DNA from 2 places in the Kribbella sp. NPDC023972 genome. Region 2 is predicted to be linked to the other one. Evidence: riboswitches for the same ligand, from Rfam matches in the RefSeq annotation. Region 2 holds a riboswitch; the other holds the start of a gene.

Region 1 (5,655 bases), on a different contig from region 2:
GACGCTCAGGATGGACCGTCGACCGGGGGTCGGACCGTGCTTCCCAAGCTGGCTATGCGGCGTCGCGTGTTTCAACGTCAGGCGGTTGTCGAGCTTGGTCCCGGCAGTAGATCTCGATCGCTTGATCGCCGAGGCTTGAGCCGAACCGACCAGCATCGGCGTCTTTGTTGATAGCTCCGCATTCGCATTGGCCATACTCGGTTGGGTCAAGCGACACAAAACTGCCGCAGCGAACGCATCTGGCGAAAAGGTCTGATCGCATAGCCCAGCCCACACCGCCGCCAGTGGCCTCGGGGCCGTTGCCAAGGTAGGTGTATCCACTGACGACTCACCGAGTCTGGACAGAGCTTGCGTCGTACGAGCGTCAGACGAGCTCAAGCAGGTGTCCACGCCGGAGCTTGCCCAACGGCCGGCGTGGGATGTGGCGGCATGATGGGGGTGTGGTCACAGTCCGTTGCTTGGCTGTCCTTGTCGTCGCCTCGGTGATCAGCGCTCAAGTGCTGATGCTGATGGAGCGCGGACGGTCGATGCGCAAGCGGCTGCGTGATTTGAGCTGGGGCGGGGATGCCTCCTCGATCCTTCTGGTCGCTGCCCTCATGACCGGTTCTGTGGGCGCGGTGGTGGGCAGCCTTCGCAACGGTGCAATGGTCGGCGGTGGCGCGGGGATGATCATCGCCCTGCTGGGCTGGGCCGCCGCTGTCGCGTGGGCACATCAACAGCCGCAGTCACCACCACGCCATCGTGCGCCAGAGCAATAGGCACCGAACCCCCTTCGAACTCGACCGTGACGTAGACGAGCTTCGACGTACTGCGGTCAGCGTGACTGAGGATGTCCTGAATCTGCTCAAGTGGCACGCCTTGGCTCCACAGCAGCGACGACAGGAGTGCCGCAGGTCATGGAACCGAAGTCGGCCGGCGCCAGCGCGCCTATCCTGGGGTTGTGGCCGCGCAATGGATGTTGTCGGACGCTTGGGTCTTCTCTTCTGTCGAGGGGACCGGTCCTGATGACGGCTCCACACTCGTCCGGGTCATCGCGAACGCGGATCTCATCAACCATGCCGTCCTCACCGAGGCCGAGTTCCTTCAAGCCGTGGCCCGCCTGGTCGCGGCAGGCCTCATCGGGGCTGAGGCCGAGGCCGACCGGTACTGGTGCACTGACGCCGGACGGGCGCTGTACCAACAGGGGATGAAGCGACGTGGCCTCTTCGGCTGGATCGATGCGATACCGCCAGCGCTGAACCGACTCGGCGAGCCTCAGGACAAGGCATGGTCACTGCCGCTTGGCGCCTTCGATCGCGCAATCGAGGAGTACTCCCGCGAGGCGCATGCCCTGGCAGATCCGCACCACAGGCAACGCCGCAAGGAAAGCTGACCCCAAGGGTGCGCAGGACGCACCGCGGCTGTACAAGCGGAGTACGGCTGCGTAAGTAGCGCAGTGGAGACTTGCCCGGCTTATCGCCGCTGAACGACGTACTATCGCCCGCTCGTCGATCATCGCGTGGCGGCGCGCAGCTCGTGCTTGGGGAGTTCTTGGGACGTCTGAGCGTCATACTGGCTGGCGGGCGGTGACAGGGCGGTCGACGAGGAGATGCCATGGCAAGCTTCAACCGGTCCGACGAGCTGCGAGGGGCGGAGTTCGTTGATGCGGATTTGCGTGGGGCCCGGTTTGTTGGGGCTGATTTGTCTGGTGTGGTGATGCGCGGCGTCGAGGTGCGGGGGTTGGAGATCGACGCACCGTGGCTGTCCGAGGGCGGGAGCTTCCTGCGGGTCAACGGCGTTGACGTGACGCCGCTCGTCGAGGCTGAACTCGACCGGCGCTTTCCCGGCCGGGCCGACCGGCGGGCCGGAGATCCGGATGGTTTGCGTGCGGCCTGGGCTGTCCTCGAGCGCACTTGGGCGGCCACGCTCGAGCGCGTCGCGGCGATGCCGGCCGGAACGGTCGACGTGTCGGTGAGTGGCGAGTGGTCGTTCGTGCAAACGCTGCGGCACCTGATCCTTGCCACGGACTTGTGGTTTCGCCAGGCGGTCCTGGGGATCGAACAGCCGTTCCACCCCATCGGTCTAGCGGGCGCCGGCGCCGAGGACGACGGCTTGGACATGTCGGTCTTCACGACGGTCACACCGTCGTACGCCGAAGTGCTGGAGGTCCGGGCGGGTCGCCTCGCGATGGTGCGCGACTTCCTCGCCACCGTCACAGCGGACGACCTGGCCGTAGCGCGCAAGAACCCGTGGGCCCCCGAACGCGAGGAGACCACTCTCTCCTGCCTGCACGTGATTCTCGAGGAGGAGTGGGAGCATCACCGGTACGCCGTACGCGACCTCGACGCAATCGGCACGACGTACGACGCATAAACCGGATCACGACGCGGCGTGCACGTTGGCCCTAGATCTGGCAGGAACGAAACATGCTCGTCGTACGTGGCGAGTGATGCCAGGATGACCGGATGAGTGCTGAGGGCGCGTATCACGGGGAGAAGGGCGCGTATTTTGCTGAGCGCGCTACTGATGGGGTCTACAACGCGTACACCGATCGGCCGGCCATGCTGGAGCTGGCGGGGGACGTGTCGGGGTTGCGGGTGGTGGACCTCGGGTGCGGGGCAGGGCATTACGCGGCGGAGCTTTTGGAGCGTGGAGCGACTGGGGTTGTGGGAGTTGAGGGCAGCGAGGCGCTGCTGAGTGCCGCGCGGGAAAGGCTTGGAGACAGCGTTGAGCTGCATCAGCATGATCTGGAGCAGCCGCTGTCGTTCCTCCCAGACGGGTCGTTCGACCTTGCCGTGATGGCTCTCGTGTACCACCTCATCCACGGGCGGGAGCAACTGCTCGCCGAGGTTCGGCGGGTATTGCGGCCAGGCGGAATACTCCTCGTTTCGACGACGCACCCCGCGGCTGACTGGAGTTGGTTCGGCGGCTCGTACTTCGATGAGGAGCGGGTTGAGGCTCAATGGCAGGGCAGCCGGTTCACCCATACCTACTGGCGGATGACGTTGGAGACGTTCCTGGGAGAACTTCTCGGCGCGGGGTTCACGCTGGAGCGCCTGGTCGAGCCGCGTGCCACCGAGGATGCTCGGCAGATCGATCCACGGCGATTCGACAAGACGCAGACCACCCCTTTCTTCCTGGCGGTTCGCCTGCGTCGTCCGTAACGACCAGAACGGTTGACCGCGTAATGCAGAGATTCGAGCAGGCGATGCGGCTCATGCGTAGTCGCGATCCGCAGACCCGGGAGGACGGGTTCCAGCTGCTGTTTCCTCATGCGGCCGAGCATGTCGACGAACTGCTGGCCGCGTTCGCCGGGGAGCGCAAGGACCACGGGCTCGGGTGCTGGTTGCTGGAGCTCATCGGCGAGGCTCGGTCGCCGGCTGCGCTGCCGGTGCTGACCGAGCAGGTCTACAGCGCCGACGAGTCGCTGCGGGACTGGGCGGTGCGAGGACTGGAGCTGCTCGACACCAAGCCTGCGCGCGAGGAGCTGTGGAGGGCACGGTCCAACGGACTGATCCGCTGATTCATCGACTGCCCAAGGTCCTTGGGCAGTGTGCGGGGCACGGCGTTGGACGATGACCGCTTGCTGGAATTTCTTCGTGGCGTGATCGGGTGACTGCTACGGTTTCGGTGAAGGTCATGAGTGCCAGCGGATAGCCCCGGCTTGCTGGCCGGCAACCCTCCTACGTGGGTGGGGTGCCCCGGGTGAGGACCAGGCTCGGCACAAAGGGTGCCGGGCAAGCCGCGAGATGGAGGTTCCCATGCCATTACGGTTCCGTTCGGCTGGCGCAGGTGACGCTGAGCAGGTCGCGCTGCTGCACGCCGACAGTTGGCGTCGGCACTACCGGGGCGCGTACGCGGACTCGTTCCTCGATGGTGACATCGACACCGATCGTCGCGAGGTCTGGTCGGCACGGCTTGCCGCACCGACCGGCACTGCGACCATCCTCGCCGAGTACGACGACCAACTGGTGGGCTTCGTCCACGTCAGGTTCGACAACGACCCGAGGTGGGGGAGCCTTGTCGACAATCTGCATGTCTACAGCAGCCAACGCCGTACCGGCATCGGCACACAACTCCTCGCCCGCGCCGCACAAGCTGTCATCGACCAGGCGACCGGCGACGCGATGTACCTGTGGGTGCTGGAGCAGAACACCAATGCGCAGCACTTCTACCGCGCCCGCGGAGCCACCTGCGTGGAGACGGCAACCGTCCCACCACCCGGCGGCGACCCGACCCGCCTGAACGGCTCCCCGAAGTGCCTCCGCATGACCTGGCCGGACGCCTCGACGCTGGCGCACCACCCGTGAGAGGCGTTTGAATCGGCGCGGTCGTCGCATCCCGTCTGAAAGCTGACTAGAGAAATCCCGCGCGTCGTGACGGGGCCCTGTGCCACGATTCCTGCATGGAGTCGGACAGCGCGCTGACGGTACGCCGCGCGGAGAGGTCGGACTGGTCATCGCTGGCCGAGATCGACGAGGTCGCGGCGATGGGAGATCAAGCACGAACCGACGACATCCGACGGTGGTGCGAACAGGGCCTGGTCCTCATGGCGGAGAACAGCTCGAAACCGCAGGGGTACCTCACGCTCGAGTACACGTTCTTCGAGCAGGGCTTCGTCACATTGCTCATGGTCGCGTCCAACGCCCGGCGGCGCGGCGTCGGCGTACGCCTTCTGAATGCTGCCGAGGCCGCGTGCACCGCGCCGAAGCTGTTCACGTCCACCAACGTCTCGAACCACCCGATGCAGCAACTACTCCAGCGCGCCGGCTGGTCGGCAGTCGGGTTGCTGCACGGTCTCGACGAAGGTGACCCCGAACTCTTCTACCTCTGCCCACCCCACCGCGGCAATGCCTGAACCGTACGACGTCAGGGCTCGTCGGCGGTGTTGTGAACTTGTGGACGGCTCGTTCGAGGAGCGGGAGGTCGGGTACGGCGATCTGCAGTGTCATCGCGTGATTCGGTAAAGGACGTTGGGGCGGAGTGGGCCGTCGGGGACGGAGGGGTCGTCGAAGTTGTCGGCGGGGTTGTGGGTCATGCCCAGCCGGCGCATGACGGCTTGGGAGCGGTGGTTGGTGGCAGTGGTGATCGCGAGGATCTCCGCGAGGCCGAGGGTGTCGAAGCCGTAGGTCAGGACGGCGCGAGCGGACTCGGTGGCGTAGCCGTGGCCCCATGCCGAGCGGGCGAGCCGCCAGCCGATCTCGACGCCGGTGAACGGCAGGCCCGGGTCGACGTCGTCCAGGCCCGCGAAGCCGATGAACTCGCCGGTCGCCTGCACCTCGACCGCCCACCAGCCGTAGCCGCGCTGGTCGAACTCGGCCCGGAAGGTCGCGACCGAGGCGTCAGTCTGCTCACGCGTCATCACCTCACCCAGATGCTGACGGACTTCCGGATCGGCGTTCATCGCGGCCCACGGGGCGAGGTCGGATTCGCGCCAACGGCGGAGCAGCAGGCGCTCGGTGCGTAGTTCAGCCATGCCGCAACCCAACGCCAAGGACATCCGCCCCGCAAATCCATTTCGCCCGACGTCCACAGCAGCCTAGAGTTGCGCGGCAGTGACTGGTTTCTGAGAGACGCATCGATCACCGTGGCGGCCCGGCCGACCGCGGTGGTGGGGTGCGTCGCGCATCGATTCGACCACTGATCGACGCGACCTCTCAGGAGCACCGCTGTGCC
Region 2 (5,655 bases):
GCCGGACGGGTTGAGGTTGCCCTGGGCAACGAGGTTGAGCATTTCGGGGTAGGCGTGGGCGGGCATGCCATGGCTGCCCAGCCATTGCAGTTCCTGGCCGATCAGGCGGCCGACGTCGAGTTGTACGCCGGCTGGCAGCAGGCCGACCTGGAGGTGTCGGCCGCGGGGCCGGAGGGCGTGGAGGGCCTGCTGGACGATGTCGTTCGAGCCGAGGGCGTCCATGGTCACGTGGGCGCCGCCGAGTGCTTGGATCTCGTCGACGGTTCGTGGCGAGGCTTGCAGCACCTCGGAAGCGCCGTACTCGCGGGCCAGCTGCAAAGCGGCCGGGTTGGTGTCGACGGCGATCACCCGGGCGCCGAGCGAGGCGGCGATCATCACCGCGGACAGGCCGACGCCACCGCAGCCGAAGATCGCGACAGTCTCACCGGCGGCGACCCGGCCGACCTGGCGGATGGCCCGGAAGGACGTCGCGAACCGGCAGCCGAGGCCGGCAGCGGTGTCGAAGGACAGGTCGTCCGGCAGCCGGACCAGGTTCACCGACGCGTACGGCACAGCGACGTACTCGGCGAAGGAGCCCCAGTAGTTGAACCCGGGCTGCAGCTGGTTGGGACAGACCTGCTGGTTCCCTTCCAGGCACTGCTCGCACTCACCACACGCGCAGATGAACGGCGTGGTGACGCGGTCGCCGACCTGCCAGCCCTCAACACCGGCGCCGATGGCGGCGATCGTTCCGGCCAGTTCGTGCCCAGGGACGTGGGGCAGGACGATGTCCGGGTCGTGTCCCATCCAGCCGTGCCAGTCGCTCCGGCACAGCCCGGTGGCCTCGACCTTCAGGACGACACCACCGGGCTCCGGCTCGGGAGCGGCTACCTCTTGGATCGTGGGCAGGACGCCGTACTGCGAGATGACGACAGCGCGCATCCGGCAATGGTGCCTTAGCGTCAGCCGCCGGCGACCGCGGGGATGATGGAGATCTCGCCACCGTCCTTGATCGACGTCTGCAGGCCGTCGGCGAACCGGACGTCGTCGTTGTCGACGTACACGTTCACGAACCGCCGCAGCTCGCCGGACTCGTCCAGCACCCGGGCCTTGATCCCCGGGTACGAGCTGTCCAGCGACTCGAGCACCTCGCTCAGCGTCGCCCCCTCGGCGCTGACTGAGGACGCCCCCTGGGTGTAGGGCCGCAGGATGGTCGGTACCCGAACACTGACACTCACTGCAATCCTGCCTTCACGAAGGCGTCGTACGACGCGGGGATGGTCACCTTGGGGCCGACCCGGTCGGCCACGGCGTCGAGCGTCTTCAGCCCGTCGCCGGAGTTGATGATCACCGTCTCGGCCTCGGGGTCGAGCTGACCGGACTCGATCAGCTTCTTCAGCGTCGCGACCGTCACGCCACCCGCGGTCTCGGTGAAGATGCCCTCGGTCCGGGCCAGCAGCTGGATACCCTCGACAACCTCTTCGTCGGTGACGTCCTCGATCGCACCTCCGGTACGCCGGGCCACGTCCAGGACGTACGGCCCGTCGGCCGGGTTGCCGATCGCGAGCGACTTGGCGATGGTGTCCGGCTTCACCGGCTTCACCACGTCGTACCCGTCCCGGAACGCCTGCGCGACGGGCGAGCAGCCGGTGGCCTGGGCGCCGTACACCTTGTAGTCGGTCGCGTCGACCAGGCCGAGCTTGCCGAGCTCGGTGAAGCCCTTGTCGATCTTGGTCAGCTGCGAACCGGAGGCGACCGGGATGACGATCTGCTGTGGCAGCCGCCAGCCGAGCTGCTCGGCGATCTCGAAGGCCAGGGTCTTGGAGCCCTCGGAGTAGTACGGGCGGACGTTGACGTTGACGAACGCCCAGCCCTCCTCCTCGCCGGCGATCTCCGAGGCCAGCTTGTTCACGTCGTCGTAGTTGCCCTCGACGGCGACCAGGGTGCCGCCGTACACGGCGGTGGTGATCACCTTGGGGCGCTCGAGGTCGTGCGGGATGAACACGACCGAGCGGATACCGGCCCGGGCCGCGGCAGCGGCCACGGCGTTGGCCAGGTTGCCGGTGGAGGGGCAGGCGAAGACCTTCATGCCGAGCTCGCGGGTGGCGCTCAGGGCACTCGCGACCACGCGGTCCTTGAAGGAGTGGGTCGGGTTGCCGGAGTCGTCCTTCACCCACAGCTTGCGCAGGCCGAGCTCGCGGGCCAGGTTGCCGGCGTCGATCAGCCGGGTGTAGCCGGGCTCGGTGTTCGGGAAGCTGGCCACGTCGACGGGGACGGGCAGCAGCGGCTGGTAGCGCCAGATGTTCTTGGGGCCGGCCTCGATCTGCTCCCGGGTGATGGTCGGGTACTCGTACCCGACCTCGAGCGGACCGAAGCACTCCGTACAGGCGTAGAACGGACCGAGCGGCGACTTCGCCCCACACGCGCGACAGCTCAGGTGCGTACCGTTGCCGAAGGCACCTTCACGGAGGGTGTGGGTGGTCGAGGCGGCGGTCAGGCTCATGTGAGGTTCCCCTCTCATCTTCCCCGGTCACCGGATTTCGGCGCGGGACGGATTTGGCACCGTTCCGCCGCGAGGGCCCCGGACTGGGACCTCAACGGGGAGGGTTGCCGGGACTTCAACGGGCCGTTTCCCTCAGTCCCTCTGGATGAGCTCCCCCGAGGTTACCCAATCGGGTCCATATTGTGTCTTCAGTTCCCACTATCCGAGACAGCCGATCTCAGCTTTCCCGCCGGGCCCGGAAGGTACGGCGGTACGCCGACGGCGAGGTGTGGAGCTGCTTGGCGAAGTGGTGCCGCAGCGTCACCGGGGTGGCGAAGCCGGCCGCCAGTGCGATCTCCTCCACCGGCGCGTCCCCGGTCTCCAGCATGGTCAGCGCCGCCTGGATCCGCTGGGCGATCAGCCACTTGCCCGGTGTCGTCCCGGTCGCTTTCACGAAGTGCCGGAGGTACGTCCGCGGCGACAACCCGGCCTGCTTGGCCAGATCCGGTACGCCGATGGGCTCGGCGAGATGTTCGAGCGCCCAGCCCAGGCTCCGAGCGACCGAGGCGTCATCGGGGTCGGGCGGCACCGGGGACTCGATGTACTGCGCCTGGCCGCCGGACCGGTAGGGCTGGATCACGAGCCGCCGAGCCACCGCGTTCGCCACGGCCGCGCCGTGGTCTTTCCGGACCAGGTGCAGGGCCAGGTCCAGCCCGGCGGCACATCCCGCGCTCGTGAGTACGTCGCCTTCGTCGGTGTAGAGCGGCTCCGGATCCACGACGATCTTCGGATAACGCTCGCGCAGCAGGTCGGCGTACCGCCAATGGGTGGTGGCGCGCCGGCCGTCGAGCAGGCCGGCGGCCGCCAGCGCGAACGCGCCCGAGCAGATCGACACGATCCTGGCACCCCTTCGATGGGCCGTCCGCAGCGCCTCGATCAGCTCTCCGGAGGTATCAGCACCGGGATCGGCGACACTCGGGATGACGACCGTGTCCGCGGCCGCGAACTCCTCCAGGCCGTGCGGGCTGCTCAACGTGGCACCGCCGAGCACACGGATCGGCTCGGGCGTCTCGGTGCAGACCTTCAACTCGTACCAGGGCTGGTCGATATCCGGCCAGGCCAGCCCGAACACCTCGATCACGATGCCCGCTTCGAAGGCAGTCATCCCGTCGTACCCGAGGACTGAAACAGTGCGCTGACCCATGTCATTATCTTAGCGATAGTCGTCGTTCGCGCCACTTCTGCGCGCGGGCCGGCCCTTGGACGATGGAGACATGTTCAAGGTATTGAAGGAGATCGCAGCCGGAATCCACGCCGCCAGCGCGATCCGTCACGGGATCGAGCCGCCCGCCTGGGTGTTCAGGTCCGGCGGAGGTCGAGCATCCGCATCAGCGGCGTCACCGCAACGCCGTGAACAACCACGCTCAGCACGACGGTGAAGCCGACGGTCGCCCACAACCACGGCAGGTCGGTGCGGAAGTCGGCGCCCGCATACGCCAGATAGAACACCGACCCGACACCCCTGATCCCGAACGCCGCGGTCACCCACCGCTCGGATCGCCGCAGCGGCGTCCCGGCCAGGGCCGCCCAGGCGGTCAGTGGACGGATCACCAGTACCAGCAGAACCCCGAGCGCGGCACCGGCCGAGGTCAGCGGCTCGAGCAACCCGGCCGTGATCGCGACCCCCAGAAGCAGCAGGATCCCCCAGGTGAGGATGTGTTCGAGCTGCTCGATGAACCCGTGCAGTTCCTCATGGAAGTCGTGGCTTCGTTCGGCCGAACGCAACCCCAGCGCCGCGACGAACACCGCGATGAAGCCATAGCCGTCCAGCACCTCGGCGAGACCGTACGCACCCAGCGTCATCGCGAGAGCCAGCACGGGTTCGCGCGAGTCCGCCAGGCGGAAGGTGCGCGAGCGTGCGGAGAAGGCCATCTTGCCGAGCAGCCAGCCCACGCCGCCGCCGACGGCGACGCCGATCACGGTCCGGCCGATCAGGTCCCACGCGAACCACTGGATCGCCCAGTCGCCCACCGCGCCCTTGGTCGCCGCGAACACCGCGGCATACACGAAGGGGAAGGCCAGGCCGTCGTTCAGCCCCGCCTCAGAAGTGAGCGCGAACCGGACCTCGTCGTCCTCCTCGGGCTCGGCACCCGGACCGGTCGTCGGCCCTTGCACCTGGACGTCCGAGGCCAGCACCGGATCGGTCGGAGCGAGGACGGCACCGAGCAACAGGGCGGTCGCGGGCGCCAGCCCGAGCAGCCAGCCCGCGCCGGCGACGGCGGCGATGCAGGCGGGCATGGCGACCAGCAGCAGACGCCAGGTCACGCTCCAGCGGCGCCACCCGATCGGCCGGTCGATGGCGAGGCCGACGCCCGTCAAGGCGATCAGGATGGTCAGTTCGGCCAGGTGCTTGGTGAGCTCGGGTTCGGCGATCGGACTGAGGTGAGTACGGTCGACGGCCAGGCCGAGTAGCAGTCCGGCGCCGAGGAAGGCGATCGGTGCGGAGACGGCGTACTGCTCGAGCAGACGGGGCAGAACGGCGCCGACGAGGAGGGCCAGACCCGCGACCAGGTAGAGGCCGTCCCCGTCGATCGTCATGGTGCCGGTCGGGTACCCAGCGCGTGACTACCTCAAGCGATGCGTGGCTCCGGGGGTGTGGGTCGGCAGGGACTTGCGGGGTCCGTAGCGGGGGTGGCCGATGCCGGCGAGCTCCAGCAGGCGCTGGACGCGGAAGCGGTGGCCGCGGTACGGCTCAATGAGCTCGGCGCAACCGTCGTCGTCGAGTTCCTCGCCGATCAGGGCGTACGAGACGTTGCGGGAGACGTGATAGTCCGCGAACGAGAACGCGTCCGCGTCACCGTGCGCCCGTTGCCGCACTTCGGCGGCCGTCCACACCCCGACACCGGGCAGCGACCGCAGCCGCCGCTCGATCTCCGCCGAGTCGGTCAGCTCCAGCGTTCGCTCCAACGCCTTGGCCCGGGTGGCGGCGGTGATGACGACCCGCGACCGGCGGCTCTCGACGCCTGCACGCAGCCACTGCCAGGAGGGGATGAGCCTCCACTCCTCCGGTGCCGGCGGGACCATCATGGTGCGGCCGTCCGGTGGTTGCGGTCCTGGCGCGGGTTCGCCGTACTCGCGGAGCAGCAGCCGCCACGCGCGGAACGCCTCCTTGCCGGTGACGACCTGCTCGATCC

The links. A riboswitch is a leader RNA that binds a small molecule or an ion and turns the genes downstream of it on or off. The one in region 2 is predicted to bind S-adenosylmethionine.
Region 1: linked by a shared signal. The riboswitch ahead of AB0F43_RS18085 (GNAT family N-acetyltransferase) and the one ahead of thrC (threonine synthase) in region 2 are both predicted to bind S-adenosylmethionine.

Annotation. Positions count from the first base shown of each region.
Region 1 is NZ_JBEZZH010000004.1:204,907-210,561, forward strand. It holds gene AB0F43_RS18060 (hypothetical protein) at 459-758, shown strand; gene AB0F43_RS18065 (hypothetical protein) at 941-1,372, shown strand; gene AB0F43_RS18070 (DinB family protein) at 1,594-2,352, shown strand; gene AB0F43_RS18075 (class I SAM-dependent methyltransferase) at 2,445-3,143, shown strand; gene AB0F43_RS18080 (hypothetical protein) at 3,167-3,502, shown strand; SAM riboswitch class IV at 3,615-3,730, shown strand; gene AB0F43_RS18085 (GNAT family N-acetyltransferase) at 3,741-4,289, shown strand; gene AB0F43_RS18090 (GNAT family N-acetyltransferase) at 4,385-4,837, shown strand; gene AB0F43_RS18095 (GNAT family N-acetyltransferase) at 4,928-5,455, opposite strand; gene AB0F43_RS18100 (methyltransferase domain-containing protein) at 5,651-5,655, shown strand, end outside.
Region 2 is NZ_JBEZZH010000002.1:747,367-753,021, reverse strand. It holds gene AB0F43_RS12750 (zinc-dependent alcohol dehydrogenase family protein) at 1-921, opposite strand, end outside; gene AB0F43_RS12745 (ubiquitin-like small modifier protein 1) at 942-1,217, opposite strand; gene thrC (threonine synthase) at 1,214-2,482, opposite strand; SAM riboswitch class I at 2,494-2,634, opposite strand; gene AB0F43_RS12735 (helix-turn-helix domain-containing protein) at 2,700-3,665, opposite strand; gene AB0F43_RS12730 (cation:proton antiporter) at 3,821-5,059, opposite strand; gene AB0F43_RS12725 (DNA-3-methyladenine glycosylase 2 family protein) at 5,087-5,655, opposite strand, start outside.